One region of the Ferdinandcohnia sp. SAFN-114 genome, then DNA from elsewhere that is predicted to be linked to it. Evidence: riboswitches for the same ligand, from Rfam matches in the RefSeq annotation. Region 1 holds a riboswitch; each other region holds the start of a gene.
What was found. A riboswitch is a leader RNA that binds a small molecule or an ion and turns the genes downstream of it on or off. The one in region 1 is predicted to bind cobalamin.
Positions count from the first base shown of each region.

Region 2: another riboswitch for cobalamin. It lies ahead of ACR65M_RS08195 (ABC transporter substrate-binding protein); the one in region 1 lies ahead of ACR65M_RS03325 (DUF4430 domain-containing protein).
Region 3: another riboswitch for cobalamin. It lies ahead of ACR65M_RS06510 (ribonucleoside-diphosphate reductase subunit alpha); the one in region 1 lies ahead of ACR65M_RS03325 (DUF4430 domain-containing protein).

Region 1 is NZ_JBPFDQ010000006.1:60,064-63,724, reverse strand. It holds gene ACR65M_RS03330 (ATP-binding protein) at 1-1,059, shown strand, start outside; cobalamin riboswitch at 1,161-1,385, shown strand; gene ACR65M_RS03325 (DUF4430 domain-containing protein) at 1,738-2,154, shown strand; gene ACR65M_RS03320 (ECF transporter S component) at 2,154-2,657, shown strand; gene sigX (RNA polymerase sigma factor SigX) at 2,769-3,317, shown strand; gene ACR65M_RS03310 (RsiX family anti-sigma factor) at 3,295-3,661, shown strand, end outside.
Region 2 is NZ_JBPFDQ010000019.1:21,560-25,220, reverse strand. It holds gene ACR65M_RS08200 (FecCD family ABC transporter permease) at 1-779, opposite strand, end outside; gene ACR65M_RS08195 (ABC transporter substrate-binding protein) at 742-1,734, opposite strand; cobalamin riboswitch at 1,911-2,112, opposite strand; gene ACR65M_RS08190 (molybdopterin-dependent oxidoreductase) at 2,331-2,921, opposite strand; gene ACR65M_RS08185 (Crp/Fnr family transcriptional regulator) at 3,027-3,661, opposite strand, start outside.
Region 3 is NZ_JBPFDQ010000014.1:26,227-29,887, reverse strand. It holds gene ACR65M_RS06510 (ribonucleoside-diphosphate reductase subunit alpha) at 1-1,874, opposite strand, end outside; cobalamin riboswitch at 2,018-2,215, opposite strand; gene ACR65M_RS06505 (GNAT family N-acetyltransferase) at 2,313-2,822, opposite strand; gene ACR65M_RS06500 (VOC family protein) at 2,981-3,391, shown strand; gene ACR65M_RS06495 (GNAT family N-acetyltransferase) at 3,426-3,661, opposite strand, start outside.

The sequences.
Region 1 (3,661 bases):
AGGCAGTTGAAATATAACATAAATGCCCTTAATCAGGAGAAAGAGCAACTTGCAAGCATATTAAATAGTATGGCGGACGGAGTTATCACTTTAAATCGTGATGGCACGATATTGGTAACAAACCCTCCTGCAGAACGCTTTTTGCAAGCTTGGTATTACCAACAAGGTATGTATCAGGACGTTGGTCAGGAGCTTCCACCAGAGGTCAAGGATTTATTTCAACGTTCCGTTACATTTGAAAAGGAGCAATTTATTGAAATTAGTCTTCAAGGTAGAACATGGGTTATTTTAATGAGTCCGCTTTACAATCAGACGTATATAAGGGGTGCCGTTGCAGTACTTCGCGATATGACGGAGGAAAGACGTTTGGACAAGCTACGTGAAGATTTTATTGCAAATGTTTCTCACGAACTGCGAACTCCGATCGCAATGCTCCAGGGCTATAGTGAAGCAATTATGGATGACATAGCGAGCTCCGAGGAGGAGCGAAAGGAAATTACCAAAGTCATCTATGATGAGTCATTAAGAATGGGTCGACTTGTCAACGAATTATTAGATTTAGCTAGAATGCAATCAGGGAATATTACCTTAAATAAAGAAAAAGTTGATTTCGATACCCTTATTAATCGTGTGATTCGGAAATTTCAAGGTTTAGCTAAGGATAATCAAATAACTCTAACTGCAAAAAAGGTAGACGAAATTGGTGAAATTTATATAGACTCTGATCGCATTGAGCAAGTTTTTACAAACTTAATTGATAATGCGATTAGACATACCGATGAAAATGGTCAGGTTGAAGTACATGTTACTGGTCAAGAAACCTCAATAAAAGTTGATATTAAAGATACAGGTTCTGGTATTCCAGAAGAAGATTTACCTTTTGTATTTGAACGTTTCTATAAAGCGGACAAGGCTAGAACAAGAGGGAAATCTGGTACTGGTTTAGGGCTTGCGATTGTAAAAAACATTGTTAGTGCACACAACGGGAATATATCAGTCCATAGTAAGCTTGGTGAAGGAACGACATTTACATTCGTAATCCCTCGAAAAAGTGAATAATTTGAAAGAACATGGCGAAGATTCTTGTTCCATAAGAAACAATTTCCTTGTAAAATAAAAACTCTTCTTGTAATATAGGGATTGTTAAATAGAAAATTAAATATTTATTGAATCTTAGGTGTCAGAGAATGTAGATATTTCTTTATTCTCTCTAAGACTTAAAAGGGAATCTGGTGTAAATCCAGAACTGCCCCCGCAACTGTAAAAGTGGACGAAATGAGAAAAACCACTGTATGACTGGATGGCAAATGCTGTTCAACATATGGGAAGGACTCAAAGTAGGAAGAAGCTTAAGTCAGTAGACCTGCCTAATTCATTCCTTTTTTAATTCTCCGGGGTGCGGGAATTTGCGTTAAAACACCATGCTTTTTTGTTGTTTTTCTGTTATATCTTCAAAGCTCACCCCAAGGGTGAGCTTTTATTATTTTATTCCGCAGAAGCAAGACACTTCTGCGAAATAAAATAATAGCCTCCGGCGGATAACACGACTTTTCAAAGGAAATTTTCGATCTGTAAGATCAAAGACTAAGAACGCCACATCCTGTGGCAACGTCTTTATGACCCACTTCCTGTGGGCCTAAAACTCGGGCGCAAATACGCCAAGGCGCATTTGATTCGATGTTAGGTGCATAACACACTTATTCATACACATATTTTAACAAAAGGGGAGCTAGAAACATGAAAAAACTATTAGTTTCTTTACTATCATTGGGAATTTTATTTGGATGCAGCAATGCCCCATCTACAAATGAATCTTCCAACAACAAAGCTGAAACTGTAGATAAAGAAGAAGCAGCAGAGATTGTTACAGTCGTTATATCCAAAAACAATGGTGAAGAAATCATTGAAGAAAAAGAAATTAAAATTGAATCAGGAAAAGAAGTTACAGTTATGGACATCATGGAAGCAAACTTTGACGTCGAAACACAATTCGATGGTGCTTTTGTTGCCAGCATTAATGGCGTTGCAGGAAGTGAAGAAGAAAAGACATCATGGTTTTATTCTGTTAATGGTGAAGAAGCTATGGTAGGAGCTAATGAATACAAATTAGAGCCTGAAGATAAGATCGAATTCGATCTCCATAAGTGGGAATAATGAATTTATCCGTTAAAAACTTAACGCTCTTATCGATGCTAATCGCATTGTCCGTTGTAGGTCGTATTACATTTACATTCCTTCCGAATGTTCAGCCTATGACAGCGATTATCGTGATAACTAGCTTATTTTTGGGTCCCATCTATGGTGTGATTGTTGCTGTTTTTGGTTCTATATTAACGAATCTTGTAATGGGAATGGGTTTATGGACTATTGGCCAAATCATAGCATGGGGGATAATTGGGTTAATCAGCGGTGCATTACGAAAGTATCGAGATCGAATTCCTGTCATATTATTAGCCATATATGCAGTATTCTGTGGTTTCTTATATGGCTTTGTCATCTCAATTCCTCTCTATTTATTCTCGGGTAAGTTCTTTGCCTATTACTTAGCTGGATTACCATTTGATATGAGTCATGCAATTGGAAACGGAGTATTTTTTCTCATACTATATCCAATCTTGAGATTACTATTTTTAAAAAATGTAACAATTGCAAAGTAAGGAAGAATATTACCAAAATATTCTTCCTTTTTTTATTAATTCATACTATATTGGGAGTGTAACTTTTTTTATAAAACATTCGACTAATGAAATGAACGGGAGGATTTGCAAATGGATTCCTTGTTTGAGGAACTATATGAAAAGTATCATCACGATGTCTTCTCCTTCTTATTTTATATGGTAAAAAATCGTGAACAAGCTGAAGATCTCGTTCAGGAAGTTTATATAAGAGTTTTAAAATCATATGATAGATTCGAAGGAAAAAGTAGTGAAAAAACATGGTTGTTTTCAATTGCAAGACATGTCGCGATTGATTCGTTCCGGAAACAAAAAGGGTGGAAACAGCGAATAATGGATTCCTTTGATTGGAGTCGTCAAGAGGTAAAAGATTTTGCACCACTTCCGGAAGAAATAGCATTGCAAAATGAACAAGTTCAAATGATGTACCGTTGCTTGGAAAACTGTACAACAGATCAGCGTATGGTACTGATATTACGATATATCCAATCACTTTCGATTGCAGAGACTGCTGAAGCTTTAGGGTGGACGGAGAGTAAAGTCAAGACAACTCAGCACAGAGGTCTAAAGGTATTAAAGAAGTATATGGAGGAATCAGGCGTAAAGGAGGGGATAGATGATGAAAAAATCAAAGTGGAGTGATGAACAACTCGAGCAGATGCTTACGCAAATGCCAGGTGTAAAAGACAAACGGAAGCCACAAGAGATTTATCAAAATATAACCCTTAAAATGAATAAGAAAAAGAGAAAAATGTGGCTTGTCCCTACCCTTGCATCTGCAGCAGCAGCGCTTCTATTATTCATCTTAGCTCCTTCTTTCATTAATAATATGAACAGTTCAAGCTTCGACTCAGCACAAATGGCAAGAGAAAATACAAACATTACTATGGATTCAGAGAATAGAGAAGCATCATCAAAGGACGAATCATTTAGCACATTGCAAAAAGAAGAGGAACCACAACAAGATGAAGAGGCTGGAATATATT
Region 2 (3,661 bases), on a different contig from region 1:
AGGATATACAACTTTCCTTTCTTCACATCAACCCCAATATGATCTGCCGCCTCCTCCCCAAGAGCTAACGCATTCAACTCCCGGTAATGGTAGAACAAAATAAAGGAACCACACAACATAAATGGAAGAATCAACTGAACATGACTCCAGCCTCTTAGTCCTACACTGCCATATAACCAATAGATAATTTGAGTCATTGAATCTTGGTCGCTTAGTGAAATAATGAGGGAAACAACTGCTCCAATAAAAGAACTTACAATTATCCCCGCCAAGATAATGGTTTCAATCGCTAAGCTTCGACTACTCAATCGAACAAGTCCGAATACAATAAGGAGTGAAATAAAACCACCTACGATTGCAACAATAGGAAGAGTAAAGTTTCCTAACCCCAAAATCGTAAACTGAAAAAATAAAACAATTACTGCACCAAGAGATGCACCAGATGAAACCCCGATTGTATATGGATCCGCTAATGGGTTACGTAATAATCCTTGGAATGCTGCACCCGCTAATCCAAGAGACGCACCAACAAAAAATGCCAGCAATACCCTAGGTAATCGGATATTCCAAATGATCATTTCTTCATTTCTAGCAACCTCATTAAGCCAGCCCCAACCAAATGTGTTGTCTAGCACAATATGTAAAATGGTTGGAACAGGCACGTGGACACTACTAATGAATACGCCTAGGAGGGCTGTACTAAGTACAAACCCTCCACTTAGAATATATAACCAAGTAATTTTATTTATTAAAAACTTCTGGATAAATAAGCTTCGCAAGAGTCTCGACTCCTTCAATTAACCGAGGACCTGGTCTCGTAACCGTATCATTATCAACATCAAAGACCTGTTTATTTTTAACTGCAGGAACTTCAGACCAGCCTTCACGCCCATATACTTCTTCAGTGGGATTATCTATGTAGTAGCCATACGTTGTAATGATGACATCAGGATTTAATTGGACAATTTCCTCCTCTGTTAACTGTACCCACCCTTCATGCTCCTCTGCTGCATTAATAGCTTGAATTGCCTCAAGCATTTCATGCATAAACGTATTGGTTCCTGTTGTAAAAATATCTGGTGCTGGCGAAACCTCAACCCAGACTTTCTTTTTATCTGTAATAGCTGAAGCTTTTTCCTTGATTTCATCAAAGCGTTGCTTCATATTTGTCACAATTTCGTTTGCCTCAGTCGCAGTTCCTGTAGCTTTCCCAATCATTTCTATATGTTCATACGCATCTTCAAATGAAGAAGCACTTCCAACGACAATCACATCAATTCCTGCATCTTCAAACTGCTTTAATATTTCAGGATGTGTATTGTAATGATAATCAGTAACAAGAGCTAGGTCTGGAAGAAGTGAAAGAACCAATTCTGCATTGATATCCTGTGCACCTACTTTTTGTATTTCAAGTGCTTCTGATGGATAATTATCGTAATCCGAAACTCCAATGATTTTTTCTCCTAGGCCAAGTGCAAATGCAATTTCTGTATTACTTGCCTGTATGGAGACAATTGATTCAGGTTCTTCATCAATCGTAACTTCTCGATCAGCACTGTCTATAATCGTGATAGGGAACTCTTGATTAGCGTTCTCCCCTTCAACATTTTCAACGGTTTTTTGAGCCTTTTCATCTTGAGCCGTTTTTTCTTGTGTACCACAACCTGCAACAATACCCATGGTAAAAAGAAAAATAAGACTAAACAGACCCCATTTTTTCAACATTTCCTTCATTTTTTTATCCCCCTTCAAATTTTGAACACAAAAAAACGCCATTCCACAGGAAGAGCGTTTCGTAAAGGCATAATAAAGGTTATTTGCTTAGAACTCCAATAAAGCAATCCTAATATAACAAATATAGTAACATATGATCATTTATTTGCACTTTAAACGTTCCTTTCCTCGAGGAAGCTTAAAAAACAAAATAGGCAGGTCTCCTGACTTGCGAATCAACGGTCGGTTACTCCTTCCCATGTTACATACACAGTGGATATTTATAACCTTCCTCCTCGCTTACAGTGGCGGGACCGTGTTGGACTTACACCAACTTCCCTCTTAGTCTCACATTCTCTCATAGAAGAATGGTAAGAAACCTATTTGCGAAATATTCATTTTTTTGTATTCTGAGAAATTATAATACAACCCTATTGTTTTGTAAATAGGAGTTAAGGTCATTTCAGTTCCTTTTATGAAGTATAATAGAATTAACCAATACAGTTGAAGAAAACCTTTGAGAATCAATCATTTAATAGGAAATAGACGTGTCGATAAACACGTCTATTTTATTTTATGGGAAGCAAAGTATAAAAAAGTTTATGTACTTAACTGTGTTAACGGTATCGCTCTTCTTTAAATGGATTGGCCGTCATCGAATAGCCACGCTCTTCCCAATAACCAGCCTCGTCTTCCTTCATAAACTCTATCCCTGAAACCCACTTTGTGCCTTTCCATAGATAAAATTCTTCTGGTGGAATAAACCGTAGTGGATAACCATGTTTTAGATCAATATCTTGCCATTCATGATTTTTATCCTTCCATCGGAATACAAATAAAGAATCGTCCCCTAATAAAGGTTCTAGCGGTAAGTTTGCAGAATAACCAAATCTCTCCCTATTGGAGTAACCGTAAATTTTGATGTATTTTACGCCTTCATTCATTTCAACTAATTTCAATAACTCTCTAAGCGCAATGCCTTCAAAAGTTGTATCAAATTTAGACCATGTGGTAACACAATGCATGTTTACGGTTGATATGGTTTTTGGAAGCTCCATGAATTCCTTATAGGATAAGGACTTTTCTTGCTTCACTTCTCCAAAAAGTCTGAAATTCCATGTGATTTCATTAAACTCGGGAACATCCCCTGTGTGCAGAATTGGCCATTTTTCTGTTTCAAATTGCCCAGGTGGAAGCTGCCTTTTCATCTTACACCACCCCTTTTTCATTTTTAACGCTACTTAAATCACTGTGCTTTGTATAGTATGCTCCAAGCCTTTTCCTTTATAAACATGATATGAAAGCAGTATTGATTACACCTCCTCTACCCCATACACTTTCTTAGCCAGAGCTGTATTAATTTTTAATGGCTTCCTCGTAATGACTTGTTCCCTTTCTAATTCTCCTAATAATAAACTAACGGTTTCTCTTGATGACCCGATCATACTTGCGATGTCATGCTGAGTAATCTTGACCTCAACTGTTTGCCATTCCCCACTTCTTACACCAAATCGGTTACTTAACTGCATAAAAAGTAAAAGAATTCGATATTTGACATCTTTATAAGCAATGCTTTCTGTTATTTCGTACACTTCTTTTAACTTTGAGGTCAGTATAGTTATAAGTTTTAACGAAATATCGGGATGTTGACGTAGTAACTGTTCAAAACGCTCCTTTTCTAGCGAGCAAACAAAGGAATCAACCATCGCTTCTGCATAAATGTTAGATTCTGTTAAGGAAAAACTAGAAGTTTCTCCAAAGATATTACCTTCACTTAAAAGATCAATTGTGAATTCCTTTCCTGTTGAGGATATCTTATATAAACGAACCTGTCCTTTTTTCAAGAAAAACAACGACCTCATTTGTTGAGTCGGACTTAAGATAATTGTACCTTTTTTAATAGGGACGGTTACCGTTACTTCGTCTAACTTCTTTAATTCCTCTTCTG
Region 3 (3,661 bases), on a different contig from region 1:
ACATTTTCTCGTAACATATTCCATCTGTCGGACAAATACTTTCTGCGGGTAAAATAGGTGCCGGTTTCCCATTCAGAACCTTTACATTCACTATAGGCTCCTTTTTCCTTTGCAAGCTCCATCGATGATTTGATCGCATGATAAGCAATTGCTTCATATAGTTCATCAGCATATTGAACAGCCTCATCTGATTCCCAGTAAATTCCCTTTACTGCTAAAAGATGATGCCACCCAAATGTACCTAAGCCTACCGCCCGAAACTTCTTATTTGTGAGATCAGCTTGTTTAACGGATATCGTATTCAAATCGACAACATTATCAAGCATCCTAACCTGAATTCGAATTAAACGTTCAAGTACTTCGTCCCCAATAGCTCTTGGTAGATTGACAGATGAGAGATTACAAACCACAAAATTACCTGGTTTTCGAATGATTACAATATTTCCTTCATCGTCGATATACTCCTTCGTAATCGCTGTTGCTGACATATTTTGCGCGATTTCTGTACATAAATTACTACAAAAAATCGAAGTTCTTCCCTTTCCTAGTAGATGCTTGTTCGGATTCTGGCGATTTACTTCGTCACGATAAAACATATATGGTGTTCCTGTTTCTAGTTGAGCAATCATAATTCTTGCCATGACATCCATCGCTCGATACGATTTACGTGGTAAAAGTGGATGATTCACAGCTTCTAAGTATTTTTCAGTGAAGTATTTTTCATCCTCTTCATCGTAAAAATCTTCGAGTCCTAACGGATTTCCTTGCCCATCTCTCCAGCCCATGATTTGCTTTACTTCATGTGGACAAAAAGTGTGCCATTCCCCAATACTTCTACCATTTTCATCTACCTCTTGCAGCTTTTCCATAAACAAATCAGGTACGGAAACCCCCGTAAAGATGTCGTGAGCCTTCCGACGTTCATCTCCATTATTTGTCTTTAAATCTAGAAAACCATTCATAATATCTTTGTGGAAGAGATCTAAATAGATTGCGATTGCTCCTTGTCGTTGTCCTAATTGATCAACACTTACTGCTGTATCATTGATAAGGCGAACCCAAGGAACGATCCCGGAAGAATTTCCTTTGAATTTCTTTATGTCAGATCCTAGCGCGCGAACCTTGCCATAGTATACGCCAATTCCACCACCATCTTTTGATAATCTAGCAATATCCCAATTGTTTAAATAGATTCCATCAAGTGAGTCCTCAACAGTATCAATGAAACAAGAGGACAACTGGCCAAAGCTTTTACCAGCATTTGATAGAGTTGGTGTGGCGACTGTCATATATAAATTACTTAATGCCCAATAGGCCTCTTTCACATAAGTAAGTCGAACCTCTCTTTCCTCATGCTCCATTAATGTCATAGCAATTATCATGAATCGCTCCTGTGGAAGTTCGTAAATATTTCGTTCATAATCCCTTGCAAGATACCGATCCGCTAATAAAAATAAACCGATGTATGTAAACAAATGATCTTTATCTGGATCAATTACCTCTCCTAGTTCAAGTATCTCCTCCTTAGAATATGAGTTTAATAATTCATCAGAATATATTCCTTTTGATGTAAGTTCCTGTAGCAACTCATACAAACTGCCGTATTTTAGAGCACTGTTGTAATTTCGATTCGTTGCAGCTTTTTCATACAGTTCATTTAAATAGAGATTAGCCGCTAAATATGTCCAGTTGGGCTGATCCATGGCAATTTTGTTTAAGGAATAAAAAAGTGCATGCTGGTTCGCTTCAACTGTATTAAATTTTATTTCCTGCAGTTTGTTTCGAATTTCGGTAGTGTCAAGTTGGTAGGTACTTTCTGCATATTCAAGCGAGTGTAATATGGAATCCAATTCCCCTTGAGTTGTAATATTCATCTATTTCTCTCCCTTAACAAATTATTCGTTAAAATAAAAAATCCGCCCAATTCAATTGAGCGGATGAAACGATAACATCAAGAGAGCACAAGAGTTGCTCTACCTGTCGCCACCGTTTCATCTTCCCAATCCCCGAAGAAGGTGAAACATCTTAAGAAAAGACAGGTCTCCTGACTCATGCGTCGCTCTACTTTGAACCCTTCCCATATAAGTACCTTTATTTAAGTTATCTTATACAGTGGTCTGTTCATTTCGTCAGCATTTACAGTTGCGGGGGCAGTTCTGGACTTTCACCAGATTCCCTTTTAAGCACAAATGGCATCTTTTTCCCAAGGCTAAACACAATATGTAGTTGTTAACATTCAAATTCTATCAATATATACTATCACATTTAATAATACGGGACACCTATTATTTTAGCAAGACAAAAATTGACAATTATTTCTCGAGAAATAATACCATGAGCTCTTCATCCCGATATTGGCCGTTGTATTTAATGGCCCTTTTATCAACAGCAAATGATTGAAAACCTAGTTTTTTGTACAATTCTTTAGCTGGTTTATTCTCTGCATCTACTGTTAAATATATCTGCTCGATTTCAGGGAGATTTACTGCCATTTTAATAGCTTCATTTAGCAATGCATTTGCAATTCCCTTACCTCTTTTTTCATCATCAACATACATCGCCACAATAGTAGCCCTATGTCTTATTTTTCGACGTGTTTCCCTGACTAAGGTTACCATCCCCACTAAATGTTCACCTTCGAATGCCCCAAGCGTTATTATTTCTTCAGATTGAAAACTTTTCTTGTACTCTCCTATTGGGTTATCATTATTTTTTGCTTCATCATACGTAACTAAAAATGCATCAGGGTCAGTTGTTAGTGCTTTTAATCGCAACCTAAAATAGCTTTCAGCATCCTCTGGCAAAAGTCTTCTGATAAACATATCGCACCTCCGAAAAAGAACATTTGTTCTTGTGTTTTGTATTTTATTTAAATATAATGGTACATGAGGAAAAAATATACAATCGTGTATGATTTCTTTAGTAAATAGAAAACATAGTGTAGGGCAACTTGCTGATATTAAAAAGGAGTGTTTTGTGAATGAAAGGACAAGCGACACCTTATTTAATGTTTAATGGGAATGCGAAAGAAGCCTTGGAATATTATCAGGAAATATTTGAGGGCGAAATATTGGATGTTCAAACATATGCTCAGGCAGGCTATGAAACTCAGGACTGGGCTAATGACCGACTTATTCATGGTAAGTTCAAAAAGAACGAACTCTTACTAATGGTATCAGATGACTCTCCCGACCAAAGTGTAACCTTTGGAAACAATATCTCTTTAGTTTTGGAATTTGAAAGTGAAGAGGAAATTACGAAAACCTACAATGACCTAAAGCAAAAAGGAACTGTGTTCATGGAATTACAGGATACCTTTTGGGGTGCAAAATATGCAAAAGTAAAGGACCAATTCGGGATTATTTGGGACTTAAACTATGAAATGAAATAAATTAAATTCCCCTAGCATCTAGGGGAATTATTTTTTATTTCTTCCATTCATGTTTTAGCAAACCATAGGAGTACATATCAAATCGCTTCCCGTCACGCTCTAGAAATTCTCTTGAGGTGCCTTCTCTAACAAATCCCAACTTTTCATATAAGGCGATGGCCCTCTCATTGTACTGAAAAACGGTTAATTGGATTCTATGAAGATTTAACTCTTTGAAAGCAAAATCCAACACGAGTTGCATGGCTTCATACCCAAGCCCTCGATTACGGT